Regions from separate parts of the Symbiopectobacterium purcellii genome, predicted to be linked through region 4. Evidence: predicted binding sites of a transcription regulator. Region 4 holds the regulator's gene; each other region holds the start of a gene.
The links. The regulator Fur, encoded in region 4, represses iron uptake genes when iron is present. The targets are predictions, from matches to a motif close to ATAATAATGAGAACNACTATCAA.
Positions count from the first base shown of each region.

Region 1 (3,203 bases), 990 kb from region 4:
TGTGCGCGACGAATGTGGGCGGATTGTTTTCCGTGCCATCGATAACGCCGGTTTGCATGCCGCTGAACACTTCACTGGTTCCCATAGCGATAGAGTTGGCACCCATGGCTTTCAGCGTAGCCAGTGCTACCGGGCTGCTCTGGACACGAATCTTCATGCCTTTGAGGTCTTCTGGTTTGGCAACCGGGGCTTTGGTGATCAGGTTACGTGTACCGGCATCCATCCAGCCAAGGAACACCAGCTTGGATTTACTGTTATTGGTAATCTTGTCACCAATTTCCTGACCAATTTTTCCGTCCAGCACTTTGTGCATATGATCTTCATCACGGAAAATATAGGGCAGGGTAAACACTTCGATTTCTGGCAAAATGGCGGCAACGGGGGTCATGGATACACGAATAATATCGATGGCACCTAATTGCGCCTGCTCAATCATTTGCTTCTCATCACCTAATACCCCGCCTGGAAAGGTTTTTATTTCCAGTTTTCCATCCGTGGCGGCTTTTAATTTCTCTCCCATTTTTTGTACGGCTACCACATTGGGATAGCCTTCGGGGTGAACATCGGATGCTTTGATTTGCAATGCACTGGCTGAATAACTCATAAACAGCGTGGCGGAGCTTAGGCAGATGCCTATCAGTGTTTTGGATAGCTTCATTCGGGTCTCCAGAAGTCTCGAGGATATATTCGTGGTGCGACTATTATTGTTCTATAAATAAAACCCGGTGCGTAATGAAGGGAATTAAAAAATTAAGTCAAAATAATTTCCCCTTATATTCAGGGGTAAACTAACCTATTATACCACTTTACGGAATGACTCGTATCACAAAAGCGCAATGTAGGTAACTGAATGAAACAATTGGTTGTAATTGATTTCTAAGGTGTCATTTTAATGTCTATAGCATTGTTTTTAGTGCTATTAATTATTGCTGATAAGGTTTTTCCTGTAAGACAACTTATCGTTCTCTACGCAACAATGGTGTAATAACTCAAAGTCGATCACAGAATGCGACTTTTGTTGTTTCAGCACTGGCAAATTGGCAGACCCGTCGAAGACGTCATACCAAATCAGCGTTTTCCCTTATCGATATTATGGTTTTTTGTGCTCAAAACGCATAAATAGTAATGAGAACTACTATCAATTCGTGCTCAGTTTGCTATCATTTCCCGTCGATTCGTTGCACTGCTCATTGGTGTTGTACTATTCATTGGTATAGGTGGAGGCACAGCGTGAAAACGGCTGTCGGTCATATTACTTTCCAGGCATTGCCAGCCTGGCTTACACATCGCGGCGCGTTCAGCGCATTTTCCCGTAGCATGTTGACGGCTGTGGTTTTAACGGCGGGGCTGGTCACGTCAGCAGGACTAAGTGGAAATGCGTTCGCGGCACCTGCCTCTACGCCCGTTACCAATACGCCCGCAGCGAACACGGCTACCGCCAGCCCCGCTGCAGCATCGACGCCTTTGTCGGCTGAACCCGTCGTCGCAGACGCTGCGGCGGCGCCTGTATCGCCGTTGGCTCTGCCGCAGGGCAGTGCGGGCAACATCATGAAAACCGATCTTTCCGTCTGGGGCATGTATCAGCACGCGGATATGGTAGTGAAAACCGTCATGATCGGTTTGCTGCTGGCTTCCGTGATCACCTGGGCAATCTTTTTTGGTAAAAGCGTCGAGTTGGTGGGTGCCAAACGTCGCCTGCGTCGTGAATACACGGCGTTGGAGCAGGCGCGCACCTTAGATGATGCGGCAGATATCGTTGAGGCCTTCAAAGCCGACAGCACAGCGGCGATATTGCTGGCCGATGCGCAAAATGAGTTAACCCTTTCTGCCCGTTCTGATGACAATAATGGCATCAAAGAGCGTACCGCCTTCCGTCTGGAGCGTCGCGTAGCGGCGGCCGGTCGCCATATGGGGCGCGGTAACGGCTATCTGGCAACGGTCGGCGCGGTAGCCCCCTTTGTTGGGCTGTTCGGTACGGTCTGGGGCATCATGAACAGCTTTATCGGTATTGCGCAAACGCAAACCACCAATCTGGCCGTCGTCGCACCGGGGATCGCTGAGGCGCTGTTGGCCACCGCGATTGGTCTGGTTGCCGCCATCCCGGCAGTAGTGATTTACAACGTGTTTGCTCGCGGTATCGGCAGCTATAAAGCGCTGATGGGTGATGTGGCGGCACAGGTGCTTTTGCTGGTGAGCCGCGATTTAGACGTGGCTGCGAGTAACGGTAACCGTTTGACCGCCGCTAATCAAAAACTGCGGGTGGGTTAAGTTATGGCGATGCATTTGCACGATGATACGAGCGGTGACAGCGAGATGCATGACATCAACGTCACGCCGTTCATTGACGTGATGCTGGTGCTGCTGATCATCTTCATGGTGGCAGCGCCGCTGGCGACCGTCGATATTCGTGTCGACTTGCCAGCGTCCACGGCAGTGCCGCAACCTCGTCCGGAAAAGCCGGTATATTTGACGGTGAAGGCGGACAAGCAGCTGTATGTGGGGGATATTGCCGTGAGCGAGACAGGGCTCACGACTCTGCTGGATGAGCAAACGGGTGCCAACAAAGAGACCACCATTTTCTTTCAGGCCGATAAAACCGTCGATTACGAAACCATGATGCGTGTTATGGATACCTTGCGCAAAGCGGGCTATCTGAAAGTCGGATTGGTGGGTATGGAGTCAGCGGGTAAATAATTGCCTGTACCGTCCCGCGCTTCTTGCGGGACGGCTTGTCATTCTGTGTGCTCAGGTAAAACGCGTATATTGCCCCTTTGCCTACAGCGTCCCCGTATAACCCCATCAACGTCAAACTCTCTCCCCAACACATCGTGTAAAGTGTGCCGTCAGCAACGTGCCTACGTCATTCACGATTCCACACCGGTTTTTTATCCTGAAGACATGGCTTGCGCTTTCGGCAGCGGTGACGCTGCTTGTTTGCACTACAGCACGGTGTAATGATTACAACAGGTTGATTTTTCATCGCCATGACGCATTATGAGAGGTTACGAGTAACTTATCGAACTACGATAAGGTTTTACCGTGCAATCACGCATAGCACAGGGAATATAGCGGTGGAATCGGTAATGCGTAATATTCTGATTTTTGTTTTAACGCGCGCGGGTGTGTCATGCGTGTCATAGCACCAGGAGAGGCCTGATGAGCAAAGGAAATGAGCTGTCGATTATTTCCCGCTATATGAAAAA
Region 1 covers NZ_CP081864.1:353,984-357,186, forward strand. Annotated here, with positions in the region: partial or broken gene K6K13_RS01615 (TRAP transporter substrate-binding protein) at 1-658, opposite strand, end outside; gene exbB (tol-pal system-associated acyl-CoA thioesterase) at 1,231-2,268, shown strand; gene exbD (TonB system transport protein ExbD) at 2,272-2,694, shown strand; gene K6K13_RS01630 (YhbP family protein) at 3,157-3,203, shown strand, end outside.
Region 1: the regulator Fur is predicted to act here: its motif matches at 1,120-1,142, upstream of exbB (tol-pal system-associated acyl-CoA thioesterase).

Region 2 (3,203 bases), 1.3 Mb from region 4:
CACCACGGCGGCGTGCAGCTGGTAGCTGTCGCGCACGGGGGCTGAGCACCCTTCGATATAGCTGACATAGCTGTCATCATCGGCGATCAGGATGGTGCGCTCGAACTGTCCGGTCTTGGCCGCATTGATACGGAAATAGGTGGAGAGCTCCATCGGGCAGCGCACACCTTTCGGTATGTAGACAAAGGTGCCGTCAGAGGCCACCGCGGCATTGAGCGCGGCAAAAAAGTTATCGTTGGCAGGCACCACCGTGCCAAGGTATTGGCGCACCAGATCGGGGTGTTCCTGAATCGCCTCGCTGAATGAGCAGAAAATAATCCCCTGCTGCGCCAGCTCTTCACGGTAGGTAGTCGCCACCGATACCGAGTCAAAAATCGCATCTACCGCCACGGCTTGCCCTTCGCGCACCGGCACGCCGAGCTGATTGAAGGCATTTTCGACTTCAGCGGTCAGGTAGCTGTTCACCTCGGCAATGCTGGACTGCTGCTTGGCGCCAGGTTCAGAGCCGCAGGTGTCATCACAGTGACCGCAAGACGGCGCCGAGTAATAGCTGTATTCCTGATAGTCCAGCTTGTCGTAGTGCGCTTTTAGCCAGTGCGGCTCCTCCATCTCCAGCCAGGCGCGGTAGGCGTTGAGACGGAACTCCAGCATCCACTCGGGCTCGTTGCGTTTGGCGGAGATCGCTCGCACCACCTCTTCATTGACGCCACGGCCCAGTTGATCAGTAGGCAGTTCGGTGAAGAAGCCCTCTTTGTAGCGGCCATCCCCCATCCAGATTTGTACATCATCAGGTACATCTACATTGCTACGCGCCATATCAGTCATCACTCAATGCCAAAGCTTTCGCCACACCCGCAGGCGTGCTGCGCTTTGGGATTATTAAATTTGAAAATCTGGTTCAAGCCTTCACGCACATAATCCAGCTCGGTGCCATCGATAAAAGGCATCGCCTTTAGGGGGACGTACAGGTGTGCGCCTTCGCGCTCGAACACCAGGTCACCCGCATCCGGTGCTTTGACCAGATCCAGTACATAACCAAATCCCGCACATCCTGATTGCTTGACGCTCAAACGTAACCCTTTCACCGTGTCATCGGACTGGACAAGGTTCAGGATTTGTTGAGCGGCACTGGCCGTCAACGTCAGCCCTTTCCAGATGTTTTCATCCAGTGAAAATGTTTCTACGTTTCCCGTTTGCATCCGCCGTACCTCGTTTCAGAAAAGCTCTGTCTGAGCCTAATGTTAGTGATAATGATTATTGCTTCAACCTCTTGTTTCGCAGGGGTATTTGTAACATTTCACTGAAACCTTAAAAAATCCGATTTTTTTTGCCTGCTTGCACGCACATAGCGTAGTAATAAAAAAATAACCTGTTGATATAAAATAACTTATTTACCATCACGTGACAGCTGGGTGAATTAGTATAAACATATTGTTATCATAATTATAACATTCATAGACGATACCTATTTTTAAAACAGGAAAAATCGTGACCGATTTTATGGTTTGATTGCGCAATTATTGACCAAAAAAAGTCCTATCAGGCCGTATACTTTTTTTTCACTGGCGCGGAGCGATAGGTTGATCCCAATGAACATTAGAAATATGATAATGATTATCATTAATATCCATAGTGATCCCTATGCAATCCGTGAATGCCTGGCTACAGCATCAGATTGATGAGTACAAATTCTTGATCCGGGATGTCACCGTAGATTTCTACATGGCCGAAGCGCGATTGAATCGGCAGGAAAGCCATATCGATCACCTGCGCCGCTACCATAATGCCTGCATGGAGATGATCGATCTGTGCCGTAAGAACGGCGATGATGAGAGCTATCTGCATGCGCTGGTCAAGTTGCATAATCGATTGATAAAAGAGATTAATAATGAAAGGCGTTGCCATCTTTTCCGCGTGCAGAGCTACTATTTCGCGCGCAACACGCTAAAGCTGATCTGCCATCAGCTCAGCCTTGAAGGCAGTTGGGACAAGGCCACCGCTTTTCAGACCGATTTTGTACGGCGCGTCCCCTTTTTGCCTTGAGGCGCGCGAGAATGAACATGCGCGCCGGTTGGCGCGCATTTTACAGTGGCGGCGAGATTACGGTGTCACCACTGCGGTGGTGAGCCGAGAAGTGCAACACAGCCGGTTGTTTTCGTCGTAAATGTCGATTTGCCACACCTGATTACGGCGTCCCACGTGCAATGCGCGGCAGACGCCACGCACCTCACCCGACGTCACTGCGCGCAAATGGTTGGCGTTAATCTCCATCCCCACCACGCTCTGTTCCCCTTCGGTACACAGGTAGCCCGCCACCGAGCCCAGCGACTCCGCCAGCGCCACCGATGCACCGCCGTGTAACAGACCGAATGGCTGACGCGTTCGGCCATCTACCGGTAGGGTGCCTTCCAGCGAATCGTCGTTAATCGCGGTATAGCGAATGCCGACATGCTCCACCATGCAGCCCTGACTTTGTTGGTTCAGTTGCGCCAACGTAACCGTTCTTCTCCACAACATAACGCTCTCCTGTCAGACGAGGTCTAGTAGCGCCTGCAACGGATGACGCAGCCCCTGACCTTCCATACGCTTCACCTGGCTGCGGCATGAGTAACCCGTCGTGAGACAGCGCGTGGAGGGTAATTTTTGCAACGCCTGCTGCCAGGACAAGGCATAGATACCCTTGGAATCAGCCAGGTTCTTGCTTTCATGGCCATAGGTGCCGGCCATACCACAGCAACCGACGTTGACGTTTTCCAGTCGGGCACCGAAACGGGCAAAGATATCGGCCCACTGTTTGCTGCTGGTTGGCAACGAGGTCGATTCGGTACAGTGACCAAACAGATACCAGGCATCATCGCGCGGCGCGGCCGTCGGCGTTCTCGTCGACAGCAGCGGCAGCAGCCATTCATGCACCAGCTGCACCTGAAAATCGCCGCGTTTATCACCCAAAATTTCACGGTATTCATCGCGATAACAGAGCACCAGTGCCGGATCGACGCCAATCATCGGCATCCCCAACTTGGCAACCCGATTCAGGAAATCCGAGGTTTTGGCCGCGGTTTTAGCAAAACGCGTTAAGAAGCCTTTGATATGCTGCGGCTTACCGTTGGGTGAGAAGGGCAGCAGTACCGGCTTGAGATCCAGTTTTTCCACCAGATGCACCAAATCGGCCACCACTTGCGCATCGTAATAGCTGGTAAACG
Region 2 covers NZ_CP081864.1:2,673,269-2,676,471, forward strand. Annotated here, with positions in the region: gene sufB (Fe-S cluster assembly protein SufB) at 1-816, opposite strand, end outside; gene sufA (Fe-S cluster assembly scaffold SufA) at 825-1,199, opposite strand; gene K6K13_RS12545 (hypothetical protein) at 1,642-2,043, shown strand; gene K6K13_RS12550 (hotdog fold thioesterase) at 2,101-2,517, opposite strand; gene ydiJ (D-2-hydroxyglutarate dehydrogenase YdiJ) at 2,530-3,203, opposite strand, start outside.
Region 2: the regulator Fur is predicted to act here: its motif matches at 1,239-1,261, upstream of sufA (Fe-S cluster assembly scaffold SufA).

Region 3 (3,203 bases), 1.5 Mb from region 4:
CGCCCAGATCGACGGTATTGAACCCTCGGGTTTTCTTCGACTGCTTGTCGAGCAGATACTGATTGCCCGTGTATTGATAGGAGAGCGACGTAGCAAGGTTGTCCAGCACTTGCCACGTTAACTGAGTATTGACCGTATTTTTAGGCGTCTGTTTCAGGCGCATTTTGGTGCTGCGATCTTCCGCATCGACGATGGTCCAATTGGTGGCCCAATTGAGGTTTTCAGTCAGATCGACCCATACGGAGGTTTCAATGCCCCGGATGCGTGCTTTATCCACATTTTCATAGGTGAGCTGTGTCGCGACACGGTCCCAGGTTTGCACCTGAATCATATCCTTGATGTCGTTATTGAACAGAGTTAGGCCCGCACCGTAATGCTCAGCTTCATAGGCAGTGCCCAACTCATAGCTGACAGCGGTCTCTGCCTTCAGGTCAGGGTTCCCTACCGTTTGGCATTGTCCTCGACAGGCGGCAACGGCATAGCCTGGGTTAAATTGCGCGATGGTCGGTGCTTTGAATGCTTTGTTTACGCCCCCTTTGACCACCCAGTTATCGCTGAGGCTGTAGGTGGCGTAGGCGCGTGGGCTAAATTCTGTGCCGTAAATTTCGTGCGAGTCGACACGACCGCCAAACGTCAGTGCCAGATCGCCGAGTTTAAATTCATCCTGCAAGAAAAACGCTTTCTGGCTTACCGCCACGTTGCCATTTCGCAAGTTCAGGCTGTGTTGTAATTCGGTGTTCCGATACTCACCGCCAGCCGTGATCAAATGATCGCCAAGGTAGTCGGAGACTTGCCCATCCAGGGTTTTATTATCCTGAGTAATGTAGGCTTTGCCGTTGTTAAGCTGCGAGTTATCCATCAAATCGACGCTTTCGAAATAGGCTCGTAAGCGAGTATCAACGTACTCCCAATTGCCATTGTGCGTCAGGCCAAAGCCAATGCGTTCCATTTTTTGAATATTGTGTGCCGAGGCGCCGTAGTTATTCCACAGCACATCACGATCGTCTTTTGCGTAAGTGGTGTCGAATTCAATATTTTGCCGGTCATCGATAAGCCAGGTCAGATTGGTCAGAGCATTGAATGTATCGCGGGCTTCCAGCGCATCCGAGTTGGGGTTGACGGATTGATGGGTGCGCCAGGCATCACGTTTTCCCCCGTCAACGATCACGCTGCCGAGCAGTTTATTGTCCAACAGCGGGCCGCTGAGATAGCCGCTCAGGCGATTATGTCCGCCGCCATCGCCTTCCGTGGGGGCTTCAAAACCGTAACCTATCTCACCCGCTGCCGTTTCACCCGGCTGACGCAAGATCACGTTGACGACGCCGCCCAGCGCATCGGCGCCATACAGGGATGACATCGGGCCGCGAATGACTTCAATGCGATCGATCGCGGAGACGGGGATCGTGGAGAGATCGAAATCGTTACCCATGTTGCTGGCGAGCGCTTCACGCGAGTTGATGCGTCGGCCATTGAGCAGCAACAGCGTATAGTCGGATTTCATGCCACGGATTTTGATCTCTTTGCGGCCGTAGGTAGTTGAAGGATTAATGCTGATACCGGGCAGTTTTCTGACAGCATCGGAAACGTCGTTAACCGACATTTTTTCCAGTTCGGCACGGGTGACGACTGAAACGCTGGCCGGTGCGCTGAGCGTGGTGTGCTTTGTCTGGGTGGCGGTAACAACAAACGTTTCATTTGTTACATTTTCCGCGATTGCTCCAGTGGAGAGGGCGGTCAATCCGGTGGCGAAAAGGGTGCGATACAAGGTATTAAAAACCAAGCGGCGTGGTGCATATTGCTGCATGTTAAAAAACTCCGTGGTTAACGCGCTCAAAGAAAAAATGTTTTGATTTTTTTATCGTTTTAAATCATTAGGATAGTGGTATTAATGGCCGGTTTGCGAGTGATATGCATTAAGCAGCAATGCATCCATGCCTGATGCTGGCAGCATCAAAGCACGTGCATTTCGGTTGAAAATAACATCCATATTAAATGCATCTTTTGTAATTATTTGAAATAACATGACGTATCTTAACGGGCACTTACTTTTTTTGAAAGTAAATGATAACCATTTTTATTATCAAGTGAGTGAGCGATCACAGGGAGATGCTCAGCGTGAGGCTCTCTTATCGAGAGCCTTTGTTGGTGGGATCAGGCGGAGAACAGGGAAGGGTGGATTTGCTGGTGCTCATCCAGTCCGAGGCGTTGCAGAATATCTTGTCGCAGCAGGTATTTCTTGATCTTCCCTGATGCGGTGCGCGGTAAACTCTCGACGATCACCAGATGCTCGGGATACTTGTACTTTGCCACACGTTTACGGCTGAAAAAGGCAATAATGTCTTCAAGCGTCAGCGTGTGGTAAGGGACGTTAAGCACCACGTAGGCGCATGAGCGTTCACCCAAACGTTCATCGGGCATGGCGACCACCCCCGCATCGCGGATGCGCGGGTGTTGCATCAGAATATCCTCTACCTCACGGCTGCTGATATTTTCGCCGCCGCGCACGATGATATCTTTCTTGCGCCCGGTGATTTTGATGTAGCCGTCGGCATCGATGCGGCATAGGTCACCGCTGTAATACCAGCCATTTTCATCCAGTGCGCGCGCTGTCAATTCCGGTTCGTCCAGATAGCCCATAAACACATTCGGGCCGCGCGACGCTTCTTCGCCTTCTTCACCACACTCAACGGTATTGCGCGCTTTGTCGACCACTTTGATTTCAACGCCCGGCGCTGCCTGCCCGTCAGTGTTCACGATTCGGGATGTGGGATCGTCCAGCTTCACTACGGCGTGTGGTGAGCTTTCCGTTGAACCGTACACGCTGAGCAGTTTGATACCCATCTGCATACAATCACGGGTGATCTTTTTGGGGATCGTGGTGCCGCCGCACAGGAAAAAGCGCAGCGAGGATAAATCGTAAGGTTTTTGCTGTACACAGCACAGGAGGTCGTAGACAAACGGTGTCGCGCCCAGCACGCAGGTACAGCGCTCCTGCTGTAGCAGTTCAAGGCAGTCTACCGGATTGAAAATATCCAGCAGTACGCTACGTGCACCAATGATAAAGGGGGCAGTAACCCCGTGTAAAAAGCCGGTGGCATGGCCCAACGGCGCAGGCATCAAGATAGTATCCAGCCAGGTCAGGTTCAAGCGCGCACAGTAAGCGCGTTCGCTGGCAAGAATGTTGTTATGCGTCAGCATTACCC
Region 3 covers NZ_CP081864.1:2,864,534-2,867,736, reverse strand. Annotated here, with positions in the region: gene K6K13_RS13545 (TonB-dependent receptor domain-containing protein) at 1-1,804, opposite strand, end outside; gene fadK (medium-chain fatty-acid--CoA ligase) at 2,152-3,203, opposite strand, start outside.
Region 3: the regulator Fur is predicted to act here: its motif matches at 2,062-2,084, upstream of K6K13_RS13545 (TonB-dependent receptor domain-containing protein).

Region 4 (3,203 bases):
GATCGGATTTCAGATTATTTAATGCCGTCAATGCTGACGCCTGTTCTTTATCTGCCAGCGAATTTTCACCACTGCGGCGCCAATCCACTACCCGTGCCAAACGGGTTACCATGCGAAAATATTGATCGTTGCCCTGATTGACTAAATTCATGTTATGAACCAGTAAGGTACTGGTCTGTGACGTCGTGGTCATCTCTTTGAAGGAGAAAATGGTGTAGACGGAAACACCGCCCCAAAGCACACAGAAGCCCCCTAAAACCCATAACATTGCCGTTCTGATGGCGATGTTTCTCAAAAATTGCATAAGCATGCTCCAGATATAAATAACGTGCGGTAGGGTTATTATTTTTTAAAAAATCATAAGGTTTAAAACAATCCCCAACGGGGAAAACGCGCGATGCTTTACGTCTGCAAGCACACGGCGAACCTTCTAGTTTCATCGTCAATATTAAAAGAATATTTAGTAGTTTCCCTCCGTGATCTACCGCACGCCGTCACTAAAAACTAGTGATTATTTATATTTTTCAATAATATAGGGAAACTCGCATTAACAATGCCGCTGCTAAAGTAATTAAAAAAACTGGCGAAATAGCGAAAACGAGCTACCGGATAAATACCCTTGTTTAATAGCGGTTATTTCCGCTTTGGGCCTGGGGAAAGATACAAGTTTCTCCCACCCCCAGCGTCTGATATTATTACTTGATATGTAGGTGATAAACCGCACCATACCATTAAGAATAAAGAGGTTATTTTATCCATGGCACTCATAGGCATTTTCTTTGGCAGTGACACCGGCAATACCGAAAACATTGCCAAGACAATCCAACAGCAACTGGGCAGTGATGTTGCAGAGGTTCATGACATCGCCAAGAGCAGCAAAGAAGATATCGAAGCGTTTGATATCCTGCTGCTTGGCATTCCGACCTGGTACTATGGTGAGGCCCAGTGTGATTGGGACGATTTCTTTCCGACACTGGAAGAAATTGATTTCAATGGAAAAATCGTTGCCTTGTTTGGCTGTGGCGACCAAGAAGATTACGCAGAATATTTTTGTGACGCGATGGGAACGCTGCGCGACATTATTGAACCGCGCGGGGCAACCATCGTCGGCAATTGGTCAACCGAAGGTTACTATTTCGAAGCGTCTAAAGGACTGGCAGACGATAACCATTTCATCGGTCTGGCCATTGATGAAGATCGTCAACCTGAGCTGACCAGTGAACGCGTCAGTGCCTGGGTCAAACAAATCAGCGAAGAACTCAACCTGAAAACGCTGGTGGGTTGATCTCCCCGGTTTAACATAAAGCCCTGATAGCAATGTCAGGGCTTTATTAATAGATAAAACCGATTAAATTAATAGAAACATTTTTTTAACTTCCCGGTCTAAGCCTGTACAATAGTACCCATCGGTTTTGTACGTTTATCAATTTTCTCCATTTTACAACAAGAGATTGCGCGCGAATGCACACTTTCTTTATGGAGACGGTATTGTTAACATCCCATGGTTTTCATTTTTAATGCGCGGTTCTATAATTGGGACGCCATTACAATTTTTGAGCCGACCGATGTCATAGGCTTAATTGCCCCCATCGACGAGAAAGTAACAGGACTAAACCCGCATGACTGACAATAACACCGCATTAAAGAAGGCCGGCTTGAAAGTCACTCTGCCAAGACTGAAGATTCTGGAAGTGTTGCAGGATCCGGAGTGTCATCACGTCAGCGCGGAAGATTTATATAAAAAACTGATAGATATGGGCGAAGAGATCGGTCTGGCGACCGTTTATCGCGTGCTTAACCAGTTTGACGATGCCGGTATTGTCACCCGTCATAATTTTGAAGGTGGTAAGTCAGTGTTCGAGCTGACACAGCAACACCACCATGACCATCTTATTTGCCTGGATTGCGGACGCGTTATTGAATTCCGTGATGAATCTATCGAAGCGCGTCAGCGCGAAATCGCAGACAAACACGGCATCAAACTGACTAACCACAGTTTGTACCTTTATGGTCATTGCAGTACGGGCGACTGCCGTGAAGAAGAAACGCTCCACGACCCGAAATAAGCCAGGCCCTTTTCTGATTGATGCCAAAAAAAACCGCCACACAGGCGGTTTTTTCATTTTAGTCCAGCGCTGGCCTCAGCCAACCCAGGTATCACGCAAACCGACTGTACGGTTAAACACCAAATGTGTTTCGCTAGAATAACGGCGATCGGCACAGAAATACCCTTCACGTTCAAACTGATAGGCTTTTTCCACTTCGGCCTTTGCCAAACTCGGTTCAACAAAGCCCTGAGCCACTTTTAGCGAATCCGGGTTAATCGTTGCGAGGAAATCATCCGCAGCACCGGGGTTTGGCACGTTGAACAGGCGATCGTAAAGGCGGAACTCAGCCGGCAACGCGTGAGCGGCAGAGACCCAATGGATAACGCCCTTTACCTTACGCCCGTCAGCCGGATCTTTACTCAACGTTTCAGCATCATAGGTGCAATACAGCGCGGTGATAACACCCTGTTCATCTTTCTCAACGCGTTCCGCCTTGATGACATACGCATTGCGCAAGCGTACTTCTTTACCCAGCACCAGACGCTTGTACTGTTTGTTCGCTTCTTCACGGAAGTCGGCACGATCGATATAAATCTCACGGCTGAACGGAACCTGACGGGTGCCCATTTCCGGCTGATTAGGATGATTCGGCATGGAAACCCACTCTTCGTGGCCTTCTGGCAGGTTCTCGATGATCACTTTTACCGGATCCAACACCGCCATGGCGCGCGGTGCATGCTCATTCAAATCGTCACGAATGCAGGATTCCAGCGCCGCCATTTCGACATTATTGTCTTGCTTGGTCACGCCGATACGACGACAAAATTCGCGCACGGAAGCAGCCGTGTAACCACGGCGACGCAGGCCGGAGATGGTAGGCATACGGGGATCGTCCCACCCTTCAACCACGTTTTCCGTCACCAACTGATTCAATTTACGTTTGGACGTTACTGCATATTCCAGGTTTAAGCGCGAGAATTCATACTGGCGCGGATGGCAAGGAATGGTGATGTTGTCCAACACCCAATCGTACAGGCGGCGGTTATCCTGAAACTCCAGCGTGCACAGTGAGTGCGTAATCCCTTCCAGCGCATCGGAAATGCAGTGCGTGAAATCGTACATGGGATAGATGCACCATTTTTTCCCGGTCTGGTG
Region 4 covers NZ_CP081864.1:1,344,038-1,347,240, reverse strand. Annotated here, with positions in the region: gene K6K13_RS06315 (methyl-accepting chemotaxis protein) at 1-304, opposite strand, end outside; gene fldA (flavodoxin FldA) at 758-1,285, shown strand; gene fur (ferric iron uptake transcriptional regulator) at 1,620-2,066, shown strand; gene glnS (glutamine--tRNA ligase) at 2,142-3,203, opposite strand, start outside.